2 regions of the Providencia manganoxydans genome follow, and region 2 is predicted to be linked to the other one. Evidence: predicted binding sites of a transcription regulator. Region 2 holds the regulator's gene; the other holds the start of a gene.
What was found. Region 2 encodes LexA, which represses DNA repair genes until DNA is damaged. Its sites were predicted from a motif close to TNCTGTATGTACATACAGNA; they were not measured.
Positions count from the first base shown of each region.

Region 1 (6,674 bases), 130 kb from region 2:
GGCCTATATTATGATGGTGAAGGCAAAACCCCAGAGCTAAAAACGGTTGGGCATGCAAAATCAGAAATCAATAAACGTCCTGCTAGCGCGTCACTCTATTTACCAATGGAAGGTTTGAAGGATTATCGTTTAGAGATCCAAAAACTGCTATTTGGTGCGGATTGTCCTTTAATTGCACAAGAGCGTATCGCAACCGTACAAACTATCGGTGGTTCTGGTGCATTAAAACTCGGCGCTGATTTCCTTCATCACTATTTCCCCAAATCAGAAGTATGGTGTAGCGACCCAACATGGGAAAACCATGCATCAATTTTCTCTGGTGCAGGAACAAAAGTGCACTACTACCCTTACTTTGATGAAAAAACCAAAGGGGTAAAATTTGAGGAAATGCTAGCAACATTTAAGCAGCTGCCAGAACAAAGCATTATTTTGATGCACCCTTGCTGCCATAATCCAACGGGGTCTGATTTGACTCCAGAACAATGGGATGAAGTGACTAAAGTCGCTAAAGCCCAAAAATTGATCCCATTCTTAGATATCGCATATCAAGGTTTTGCAGAAGGGATCGATGAAGATGCTTATGCGATCAGAACAATGGTCAAAGCAGGATTACCCGTATTTGTTAGCAACTCATTCTCTAAAATCTTTGGTATTTATGGTGAGCGAGCAGGTGGCCTGTCAGTGATCTGTGAAAATGAAGATGAACGCGACCGTGTATTAGGGCAATTGAAAGCGGGTGTACGCCGTTTATATTCTAGCCCTCCATCTAATGGGGCTAAAATTGTGGCTCAAGTGCTGACAGATGCTGAGCAAAAAGCACAATGGTTACAAGAAGTAGAAGAAATGCGTGTACGTATTTTGGAAATGCGTACCGTGTTAGTGAACGAGCTGAAAAAGGCGCTACCTGAAAAGAATTTTGACCACTTATTGAAACAACGCGGTATGTTCAGCTACACCGGTTTTTCAAGAGAACAAGTTGCTCGTCTAAAAGATGAATTTGCTGTTTATTTAGTTGGCACGGGTCGTGTATGCATGGCTGGTGTTAATCGCCATAATGTTCAGCGTATTGTTGAAGCTTTTGCAGCGGTAAGCGAATAAATAATCAGTAGATAATTGATTGATAGAAAAACGCAGGCTTAGCCTGCGTTTTTTATTATCTCAATCCGGAAGACTGGTTATTATTACTAATAACCACGCGTTAAGATAGGCTTTAAGAAACGCGCTGTATGTGATTTTTCACATTCAGCGACTTCTTCTGGAGTTCCTGAAATCAGAATTTCTCCGCCACCGCTTCCTCCTTCAGGGCCTAAATCAACAATCCAGTCGGCTGTCTTGATCACATCTAAGTTGTGTTCAATAACCACAATGGTGTTACCTTGATCACGCAGTTGGTGCAAGACGGTAAGTAACTGTTGAATATCAGCGAAATGCAGCCCTGTGGTTGGTTCATCAAGAATATAAATAGTTTGCCCAGTTCCACGTTTTGATAGCTCACGTGCTAATTTAACGCGTTGCGCTTCACCACCTGAGAGTGTAGTCGCTGATTGTCCTAAGCGAATATAAGACAGCCCAACATCCATTAAGGTTTGCAGTTTACGAGCGAGTGCAGGTACGGCATCAAAGAAATCACGTGCCTCTTCGATCGTCATATCAAGGACTTCATGAATGCTTTTGCCCTTATATTTGATTTCTAAAGTTTCGCGATTATAACGCTTACCTTTACATTGATCACAAGGCACATAGACATCAGGTAAGAAGTGCATTTCAACTTTGATCACCCCATCACCTTGGCATGCTTCACAGCGCCCGCCTTTGACGTTAAAACTAAAACGTCCTGGATTATAACCACGGGTTCGTGATTCAGGTACGCCAGCAAATAGCTCACGAATTGGTGTAAATACACCTGTATAAGTTGCAGGGTTGGAACGTGGCGTACGACCAATTGGACTTTGGTCAATATCAATCACTTTATCGAAATGCTCTAAACCTTCAACATCCAAGTAAGGTGCTGGTGTGATTGTGGTAGCACCATTCAATTGACGTTGTGCGATTGGGAACAAGGTATCGTTGATTAATGTTGATTTCCCTGAACCTGAAACACCTGTGATACAGGTAAATAAACCAACTGGTAGTTTTAAGGTCACATTTTTCAGGTTATTACCTTTGGCGCCAAATACGGTCAGCATCTTGTCTTTATTGACTGGGATACGTTTTTCGGGGATCTCAATGCGGCGTTCACCACTCAGGAATTTACCAGTCAATGATTCAGGGTTAGAGACAATATCTTCTAATGTGCCTTGAGCGACGATTTGTCCGCCATGTACCCCCGCACCGGGACCAATATCAATAATATGATCTGCGGCACGGATTGCATCTTCATCGTGTTCAACCACGATGACGGTATTACCTAAGTTGCGTAGATGGATTAAGGTTTCTAATAAACGGTCGTTATCCCGTTGATGTAGACCGATTGATGGTTCATCCAGCACATACATGACTCCAACTAAACCAGCACCGATTTGGCTAGCAAGACGGATACGTTGAGCCTCACCTCCAGATAAAGTATCTGCTGAACGTGATAGGGTTAAGTAGTTGAGACCCACGTTAACTAAGAATTTCAGTCGATCACCAATCTCTTTTAGGACTTTTTCTGCGATTTGCGCACGTTGCCCACTTAGCTTGAGATTTTGGAAAAACGCCATTGCGTGACCAATGCTGTAGTCGGCGATTTCTGGTAGTGTCGTATTTTCAACGAAAACAAAGCGTGCCTCTTTACGTAAACGTGTACCGTGACATGTCACGCAAGGACGATTGCTAATATATTTTGCTAATTCTTCGCGAACTGCGGTTGATTCCGTTTCTTTATAACGACGCTCCATATTATTGAGTACGCCTTCAAAAGGATGGTGACGCACTGTGATATCGCCGCGATCGTTACGATATTTAAACTCAATGCTTTCTTTCCCAGACCCATAGAGAATAATTTTTTGAATCGCTGGGCTGAGTGAATCATAAGGTGCTTCAACATCAAATTTATAATGTTCAGCAAGAGACTGTAGCATCTGGAAGTAATAAAAATTACGACGATCCCAACCACGGATCGCGCCACCGGCTAATGAAATCTCGGTATTTTGGATCACTCTTTCGGGATCAAAGAATTGTTGCACACCAAGACCATCACAGCTTGGGCAGGCGCCTGCTGGGTTATTAAATGAGAACAGGCGCGGCTCTAATTCAACCATGCTATAACCACAGACTGGGCAAGCGAAGTTAGCCGAGAAAATTAATTCTTCAGCTTTAGGGTCATCCATATCTGCAACAATTGCGGTACCGCCGGATAACTCTAACGCGGTTTCAAATGACTCAGCCAAACGCTGAGCAATATCATCACGGATCTTAAAGCGATCAATAACGACTTCAATAGTATGCTTCTTTTGTAGTTCAAGCGTTGGCGGATCGGAGAGGTCGCACACCTCACCATCGATACGTGCACGGATATAGCCCTGTGTGGCGAGATTATCTAATAATTTTACGTGTTCACCTTTACGATCTTTCACCACAGGTGCAAGTAACATCATTCGGCGCTCTGCCGGTTGAGCTAACACGTTGTCGACCATTTGGCTGACGGTTTGTGCCGCTAATGGGATGTCATGATCTGGGCAGCGAGGCTCACCCACTCGGGCAAATAACAAACGTAGATAATCGTGGATCTCAGTGATTGTTCCTACTGTTGATCTCGGGTTGTGGGAGGTTGATTTTTGCTCAATCGAAATTGCTGGTGATAGACCTTCGATATGGTCAACATCAGGTTTTTCCATCAAAGAAAGAAATTGCCTTGCATAGGCTGATAGAGACTCAACATAACGCCGTTGGCCTTCTGCATACAGCGTGTCAAAGGCTAATGAAGATTTCCCAGAACCAGACAACCCAGTAATAACTATCAGCTTGTCTCGGGGGATGATGAGATTGATGTTTTTCAGATTATGAGTGCGGGCACCGCGTACTTCGATATTATCCATTTACCACTTCCCGGATGATTTGATAGTGAACAATCATAAGTGGATCATTATCGCACAACTTAAACTGAATGGATATACAGTATATTATTAAAATGATACAACTTAAATAATTCAAGGTGTAGCTAGGTGGTATGGAATAGGGCGCTAGGAACATAGATAAATGTGATGAGTAGTGAATGAACGCGGTCAACTCGAAAGATGGCGAATATAATTACAAAGCGGCTCGCATTTTGATTAACCCACTGTTATTTTCATCAGTAATGCGTATGCAATAGAGGATAGGTCGTGCTAAACTTCACGATTAATACAGAGATTAAATTTAATGCATCAGGAGTAATTAAATGGCCAGCAGAGGCGTAAATAAAGTAATTCTTATCGGTAACTTGGGGCAAGATCCTGAAATCCGTTACATGCCTAACGGCGGTGCTGTGGCAAACCTAACTCTGGCAACTTCTGAAAGCTGGCGCGATAAGCAAACCGGTGAAATGCGTGAAAAAACCGAATGGCACCGTGTAGTGATTTTCGGAAAATTAGCTGAAGTTGCAGGCGAATACCTGAAAAAAGGCTCACAAGTTTACATTGAAGGTTCTTTGCAAACACGTAAGTGGCAAGATCAAAGTGGTCAAGATCGTTACACCACAGAAGTGGTTGTTAATATTGGCGGTTCAATGCAAATGTTAGGTGGCCGTGGCGGTGATTCATCAGGCCAAAGTCAAGGTGGTCAAGGTGGTTGGGGCCAACCTCAGCAACCAGCAGCAGCTCAGCAATTCAGTGGCGGCGGGGCTCCAGCACGTTCACAAGCTCCAGCTCCACAAAGTAGTGAACCACCAATGGATTTCGATGACGATATTCCGTTCTAAGAGTGGCTATTAAGAGCTATTCTGAAAAAGCCCCGTTTATCGGGGTTTTTTGTTTTATATTAAGCAAAGATTTAACTTTGGAAAAACAATTTTAGAAGTGAAAATATAAGTGACATTTAAATTGATTAATCAATTTATGATATTTTTTATCGATTAATTTAATATTTAATTTTGAGCTGGTGTTAAATATAAAAATAACTCTAGGCATTACTTCAATAATAACTTTATTTATGAATATAAACCTTAAGACTTTATTAAGATTGATTTAATTAATAGTGTAACGAAATATAAAGCGGGTATTTTTGTTTTTTACCAAAAAATAAAGCTCCAATCGCTTAAGATGTGGAGCTTATTAGAGGGTTATACGGTTATATTTTAAATTTCGATATTTTTTCATATTAGCTGATTAAGCTACCTGTGGTTCTAACAGCGGAAGGTCATTATCACAAATATCAGCAAGACGGTATAAAGAAGGTGACGTTCCTAAATACGCTCTAAATCTTTTTGCGAATGATTGCTGTGAATCGAATTGGTATTTTAATGCTATATCAATTACTTGCATGTCTGTTGTTCGTAGGTCTTTTGCTGCTTCACTGATCCTTCTACGACGAATATATTCCCCTAAGGGTATACCTACAACTTTACGGAATACCCGCTGTAAGTGCCATTTTGTATACCCAGCATGCTGTGCAATATCATCTAATAATAATCGGTTGGTAAGATTTTCTTCTATCCAAACAATAATATCGGAAACGACAGTAGACTGGAATTGAGTATATCTGTTGTTAGATGAGATGGATAATTTGTTATACATAATGATTTTCCTGCTTGTTAGATTATAAGCATAGCCTCCATTTAGTCGGTTTTAAATAAATAAAGATTAAACAAACTACAATGCCGATTGTTGTTGAGCAATAAAGTGATTTCTACTATGAAAAATAGTGATTACATCGGCATTTACTGTATTTAGCTATTTATCGAGAAATTTTTCTTTTAATATTCTAATTCCAGCATTAGCTGTAACTTTATTGCTAAATTGATAAATAATAATTCTCTTTTGTAGGGAGAGTAATTAATATAACTCACGCTATTTTTGTAACGCAGCGGATAACATTATTAAATTCAAGCTAAATGTGCCCATAGTTTTTTGATTCATAGGGTTAGCTGTAGATAGTAAAATCTTTAAAGATTACAGTTCATATAAAACCAGCCGTTAATACCCATAGCAAATTTTGTGATGGCTGATTTTTCATATTCATCTTCTTGAAATCCTACCTGCTCGTAGAGTCTTTTAGCCCCAAGATTAGATTCAGCCACATACAATGAAACTCTTTTTGCTGGTGTATTGAGCTTGGCATAGTGATTTATCCAAGCTAGGATAAATTTCCCGATGCCTTTCCCTTGGAACCGTGTATCAACCCCAATATAGGCAATATGAGCCTCATCATTTTCAGGTGTGTATTTAAGTAATGAATACACCCATTGTGCTTTTAAAAATGTCAATAAACCATATTTTTTCACCATTCTAATGACGTCATTGATGGGCATTCGTGGCAACTTTTCTGATTGTCCAGAAAGAGAGATACCAAAAGCAGCGACGACGTTGTTTTGATATTTCACTATAAATTGCCTTTCTGATTTATCAGTAAATTGGATTTTCCAGATGTCATCGATCAGCGCTTGCAAAGTTGTATTTTCTGATTTTTTTAACATCACAAATTTGCTTTTAAAGGACTGAAAAAAGAGCGCCGATGATGCTAAGATTGACTCACTAGATAAAGGCTCGATATTGAGT
Region 1 covers NZ_CP067099.1:678,562-685,235, forward strand. Annotated here, with positions in the region: gene JI723_RS02935 (amino acid aminotransferase) at 1-1,098, shown strand, start outside; gene uvrA (excinuclease ABC subunit UvrA) at 1,185-4,019, opposite strand; gene JI723_RS02945 (single-stranded DNA-binding protein) at 4,361-4,879, shown strand; gene JI723_RS02950 (helix-turn-helix domain-containing protein) at 5,286-5,693, opposite strand; gene JI723_RS02955 (GNAT family N-acetyltransferase) at 6,062-6,674, opposite strand, start outside.
Region 1: the regulator LexA is predicted to act here: its motif matches at 4,082-4,101, upstream of uvrA (excinuclease ABC subunit UvrA).

Region 2 (6,674 bases):
CGTGAAAATATCATTATCATCATTATCGATATAGCCTTCTTCGCGTAATGTTTCTACTAGTGTTGAGAATACGGCTTTATCAAAAAACTCAGGCGCGTTGATGCCATGCAATACAGAAAGACGCTGAGCTAACATACGGCTCTCTTTTTCTAATGTATTACGGCTAATTTCAGGACTCGCATTGAGCAGAGATAATGTGATGGCATAACGCTGCAAGGTTTCGCGAACCCCGGCGGCTAATAGCTGTAATGGGCGGATACGGCGTGGATTTAATACCACAATATCGTCTTCTTTTAGACAGACTAACTTTTGACTGGTTAGTTCATCTATCAAAGTGTCAACCACTTCAGTTAGCGACTCACTGTTATAACGCATAAACAGCTCAGCTTTGAGGAATGGGTAAATTTGCCCAACCTGATAATGGATCTCTTGTCGGCTGATACGTTCATTGTGCAGCAGAATACTGGCAATAAGTGAGGGGAGTACCAGCAAGTGATGGATATTGTTACGGTAGTAAGTCATCAAAACGGCATTTTCTCGAGGGAGAATAATGATATCCCCCATGCTGTCTTTTTCAACTTCGAATTTATCCATTTGTAGTGCGTGCTCTAACAGTTGCTCAGCCGTTTTATTTGGCGTGGTAGCATCTGCGGTATAAGGCGCATTACGCAATAGTTGTAGATAGCATTCAACTTGCTCAATTAATTGTTCACGAGTTAATGAACGTTGACGTGAAGCGAGTAATGCGGTTGAGCAAAGGTTAATTGCATTTGCTGCTGCTGCATTATTGATATTGACCATAATGTTATCAGCCAAACCACTGACAACAGGGTTTAACCAACTTGGACGCTGTGGCTCAATAGGGTCAATGGAATCACGCCAATGAGGCACGTGCTTAGTTAAATATTGGGTGAGCGATATCGGTTGACCAAAGTTCACATAGCCTTGACCTAAGTTACGTAATTTACGTAGGCCACGGATCATTGAGAAAAAGCCTTCTTTTTCTTTTTCTGCGCCACGTAACTCTTTGGCGTAGGTTCCCACTTCCATAACGTGCTCATAGCCAATATAAATTGGCACTATGGTGATAGGACGAGAGTCTCCACGTAGCATGGCTTGCAAGGTCATCGATAATGTCCCTGTTTTAGGTTCAAGCAAACGACCAGTACGGGAGCGACCACCTTCGACAAAATATTCAATCGAGTAACCACGTGCAAACAATTCACTCAGGTATTCGCGAAAAACAGTTGAATAGAGCTTATTTCCTTTAAACGTTCGGCGAATAAAGAACGCACCAAGACGGCGGAAAATTGGCCCAGCAGGCCAGAAATTTAAGTTAATACCCGCTGCAATATGCGGTGGAACCAGCCCTTGATGGTAGAGAACATATGAAAGCAGTAGGTAGTCCATATGGCTACGATGGGAAGGGACATAAACGATTTCATGGCCATCTTGTGCTAATTGGCGTACGCGCTCTGCGTGCTGAACGTTGATCCCTTGATATAAACGGTTCCACGTCCAACCAAGTACTCGATCAGTCAATCGTACAGCTTCATAAGAAAAGTTAGCCGCTATTTCTTCCATCATACTCACAGCATTTTGCTGGGCTTTTTTCAATGGTATTTTTTTGCTGCGAGCTTCGTCTTCAACCGCTTTTTCAATTGCTTTTGAGGTCAATAATTTATTGAATAGCTCTTGGCGTACAGGAAGTTTGGGGCCGACAGCCGCAAGACGTTGGCGTGAGTAATGAATGCGTGCAACACGTGCCAATTTATTCGCGATAATGGTATCTGTACCATGCTCTTGTGCCATTAATCCCATCGAGACAATCGGTGAAAATCGCACAAAGCTGTCTCGCCCAAGCCAGATGACGGCGAAGAATTTTTGAATACCATTGAGCAAACGTAATGGCGGTGCAGGAGTATGCCCTTCACGTTCACGCCCAGGAGCACGACCAAACATGACAGACGCAGGCAATAGCTGAATGTCGAGATTCGGATTACTGCGATGTAAGTCTAGGTAGGCATGAAATATTTTTACCGACTCTTTACGCGGATCTGGGGAGTAGTAGCGAAAGACCCGCGGGCCATCATCAATAAAGACGTAAGCAGGTAATTTAGTCCCGTTGATGTCATTATCGACTAAAGGATCAGGCAAGCCGATAGATAAGCATTGGTGACGTAATGTTAAAAGGTCAGATTTTGAATGGTAAGGCAACACATATAATGTGGGCCGAGTCGTGTCCAGCTCAAGCTCTGAAATTGGGTCCGTTGGAATTAATTTACTCTTTACCAGTAATTTAAGTGGTAAATTCAACGTGTTGTAATATATTTTACGCCATAGTGACATAAATGATTATAGCCTCTTGTTAACAATGCTTTGTAAGCATACCAGAAATCAACGGGTAAATCTGTTACTGACAGTTAACTTTGACCGCAAAAAATGATGAACGTTTGTAAGTTTGAGGAATAAATATGGCAAACCAAACTAAGGGATTCACCCGTGTAATTAAGGCTGCGGGGTATTCTCTTAAGGGATTAAAAGCGGCATGGGTGCATGAAGCGGCATTTCGCCAAGAGGCGGTAGCTGCGATCTTTGCGGTAATTATTGCTTTATATTTGGACGTCAGTTATGTCGATCGGCTATTACTGATTAGTTCTGTTGTGCTGGTAGCTATTGTAGAGTTAGTTAATAGTGCAATTGAAGCGGTTGTCGACCGTGTTGGTAGTGAATACCATGAATTATCGGGACGAGCAAAAGATATCGGTTCGGCGGCGGTATTTATCACAATTGGATTGGCGCTAGTTATCTGGGCTACAGTATTGTGGCAGCGTTATTTTGCTGGTTAGTCTTAAAGTGTCGGTTAGTCTCGATAAATGTGGCACTTCCGTGATTTAAGTGTTTCAAATCTTCATTTACCTGTATATACTCACAGTCTGACTGTATAAACAAACAGGGGAACGAGATGAAAGCACTGACGGCTAGACAACAGCAGGTTTATGATCTGGTGCGCGATCACATTTCTCAGACGGGTATGCCACCTACACGCGCTGAAATAGCAGCAAGCCTTGGTTTTCGTTCGCCTAATGCGGCAGAAGAGCATCTTAAGGCGTTAGCGCGTAAAGGGGTTATTGAGATTGTTTCTGGTGCTTCTCGCGGTATTCGTTTACTGCTTGAAGAAGAGAATGATACTCAAGGGCTTCCTCTGATTGGCCGTGTAGCTGCGGGTGAACCATTATTAGCTCAAGAGCATATAGAGAGCCACTATCAAGTTGATCCAGCACTTTTTAAACCACATGCGGATTTTTTACTGCGTGTGAATGGTATGTCGATGAAAGATATTGGTATTATGGATGGTGATCTGTTAGCTGTTCATAAAACCCAAAATGTCCATAATGGGCAAGTTGTGGTCGCACGAATTGAAGATGAAGTAACGGTAAAGCGTTTTAAACAACAAGGTAATCGTGTCGAATTAATCGCGGAGAACGCTGAGTTTGCACCTATTATTGTCGATCTACGCCAGCAAAACTTCACGATTGAGGGGTTAGCTGTGGGGGTGATCCGTAATGGTGAATGGTGCTAAGATTGCATCGTAAAGATGATTAAAATGTTGCTGGCAGATTGTACCCATTAATGTTTTTGGGGATCTGCCCGCGATATAAGTGTTTATTTTTCAATTTAAAGCGTGATGGGTAGGAAAACGGATGGTTTAATATAGCCTATCAGCCTATCAGCCTATCAGCCTATCAGCCTATCAGCCTATCAGCCTATCAGCCTATCAGCCTATCAGCCTATCAGCCTATCAGCCTATCAGCCTATCAATAGCTCTTTTTTTAAGTTTTTTTCTTTGTTTTTACTGAGGGCTGTTGATGATCATGATCGCAATGTTGATGATCTCGGCAATTCACGATTTCGCTGCAAGCTTGGCATACCCCATGATTTTCTACCACAGTATGACGTAGCTGAAATTGATTTTGTTTGGCTAATTCTAAAATGGCAGCTTCAATTACCCCACAATCACTTTCGGCGACACTGCCGCAATGATCACAGATTAACATTACTGATATATGACTCGGGTTATCAAAATGATGGCAAATAACATAGCTATTAGTGGATTCTATTTTATGAATAAAGCTTTGTTCCATCAAAAACTCTAAAGCACGATAGACAGTAGGGGGTTTAGCTTGTGGTTCTACTTCACGGAGCAGGTCAAGTAAATCGTATGCACTGATGGCTCCGTGTTGTTTAGCTATCAAACGTAAAACAGTTTCTCGCTGCGATGTGAGCCTAACACCTCGAGCTCCACATAACCGCGCAGCCATTGCGAGCAACTTTTCTTCATTCATTTTTTTCATGGTCGAGAGCCCTACTCAAAACTGTTATTGCTGTTGAGGGTAGTCTACCATAATTTAGAAATATCTAGGTAATCCTCGCATTTTTAATGAAAGTTACCAACAAGTTTTAGTTCTGTTGCTTGCCACTCAATAATTTGATTTAGAGATGGTATAACTCAATTTGGGGAAAAGGTGCCTTATTAAGCCAAACTCATTGAGCATCAGGGCATACTCCATTAACAGTGGATGAATCAAATAGTAAGCAACATGAATTCTGTTCGGTCGTTTGTCATAAAGCGATATCAGCCAAATTATATAAAATATGAGCGATAACTATATTCATTTATGTTTGATATTAGGTTGGATATTAATTTTGTATCAATAAGGATTATACAATATATACTCGTCATACTTTAAGTTTCAGCGTTGTTGACTACGTTCACTCACGCCCGTCACATAGTGCTCTATGCTCCTGGCGATTCGTTCACTTGTCGCCTAGCTGCACCTCGAATTATTTAGAGTATAAAAGTTAATATTAACGTTCCCATTTATACTAAGTCAACTTTAGTGACTAATGAAACAGTTATTCCTAGTATATTTAGTAAATGAATTATCCTTGCTATGGTTACACTAAAATAGTGTGCTTATTATTTTTTCATGTTGCTAGTATTTTGATTTTTTACTTTTCTACGTAACAAGTAAAAGATGAGTAAGCTTCATCTGTTAGAATATAAATATCATCATCCATTTTAGTAATGCTAACGTAGTAGTTTATCTTTTCTTCTTCTAACTGAATAAAGTTGGCAAATAACTCTTTTGGCACATTATCTGAGTTTGTTATAGATAGTTGGCTAATATGTATGGAATAATGATGATTTTTATCAATTGATTGAAAGTTAAAGTATATAGCTCTATCTAAGCGATAAAATACATTGTTTTGTTTTATATAGCCATACATCTTTATTCTACCAGTATTATCATTGTCAATGAGAATATTGGTTTTTGATTTTAGTATCAAGCCTTCATCTGTTCCGTTATCTTTTATCCATAAAAGTTCTGAATGACACATATTAATATTATGGCTTTTTTGATGAAGAAAAACTGCCGTAAATAAGGCTGAAAATACAGCAAGCAAAGATAATAAAATATACTTTTTCATTTAAATTCTCTGATCATTGATCGAGACACAGTCATATTGAGTATTTTTTTCTTTACAAATACTGATAGAAAGGTTTTTATCAGCAGGCTGCATATTGTTGGGTTCTGAAAGTAAAATGATGCGTTTCGGCTGATTACAATCAACATTATATTTATCAAGTTTTCTATTGATAAAATCGAGATGATCTTTAGATGAATTTTCAGCTAAATGAATGGGGATCTGAATAATACATTGAGCTCTTTGGTTCACTGCAATGTAGCCATTCATTTGCATACTGGCATCAGAATCTTTTATAAAATGAAAAGTTAACGTTAATGAAACAGTAATAATTGCAATTAAAATGAATAAAACATAATTATTTCTAATGTTTTCTTGTTTTTTTACTGGTTGAGTTAATGCGGTTTCATTCTTATTTTCTTGGGCAACAGTTAAGAATTCATGAATTTCAGCATTTTTGTTTATTATGCTTTGATTATCATGTGTTTTATTAGGATCAATACTGTTCTCATCGTGATGAACAATATTGGTTGATTTGGGTTTGTCACCATAATGTATAAATTCCTCTTCTGGTAAGCTAGATACACTATTTTCTTGGGTGATTATTTCTACTGTTTTACAGTCAAAGCGAAAACCTCTTTTAGGTACTGTAACAATAGATTTTGGATCAATACCAATAAGTTCAAATTTTTTCTTATTTCACTAACATAGGTGTTTAAGTTATTGTTTGAGCCTACTAATCCATGTTTTTCCCAAACATTGGTAAGTAAATCATCTCTGGTCGCTATTTGGGACTCTTGATTTAGAATAATTATTTCATTCAATAAGCGGGATGCAGGCTTTGAAAGCTCAATAAATTGATCTGTCTCATTATTTAAAAAAATGAGACACTTTTCAGTCTCAAAAATAAATTTATTATTAATGAGATAGTTTTTGATCTTTGTCATAAATGTAGCTTGCTCTCTCTAATTTTAACTCTAGAAAAATTTGATTTTTATAATAAAAGGAAAAAAACGTTTTAATGGAAAAATTGTTAATTTATATGTTTTTTTATAAATATTTGTAATGCATATAGTTTAAATAGGGATGCAATTAACTTTAAGTATTGAGCTATGAGCTTTTTTGAATCCTGAGTTCAAATATATTGATCTGAGAGGTGTAATGGAGTTATAGAGTTTTTTTTG
Region 2 covers NZ_CP067099.1:544,696-551,369, forward strand. Annotated here, with positions in the region: gene plsB (glycerol-3-phosphate 1-O-acyltransferase PlsB) at 1-2,349, opposite strand, end outside; gene JI723_RS02350 (diacylglycerol kinase) at 2,475-2,849, shown strand; gene lexA (transcriptional repressor LexA) at 2,966-3,583, shown strand; gene zur (zinc uptake transcriptional repressor Zur) at 3,834-4,355, opposite strand; gene JI723_RS02365 (FidL-like protein) at 5,014-5,493, opposite strand; gene JI723_RS02370 (hypothetical protein) at 5,494-5,766, opposite strand; gene JI723_RS02375 (winged helix-turn-helix domain-containing protein) at 6,099-6,437, opposite strand.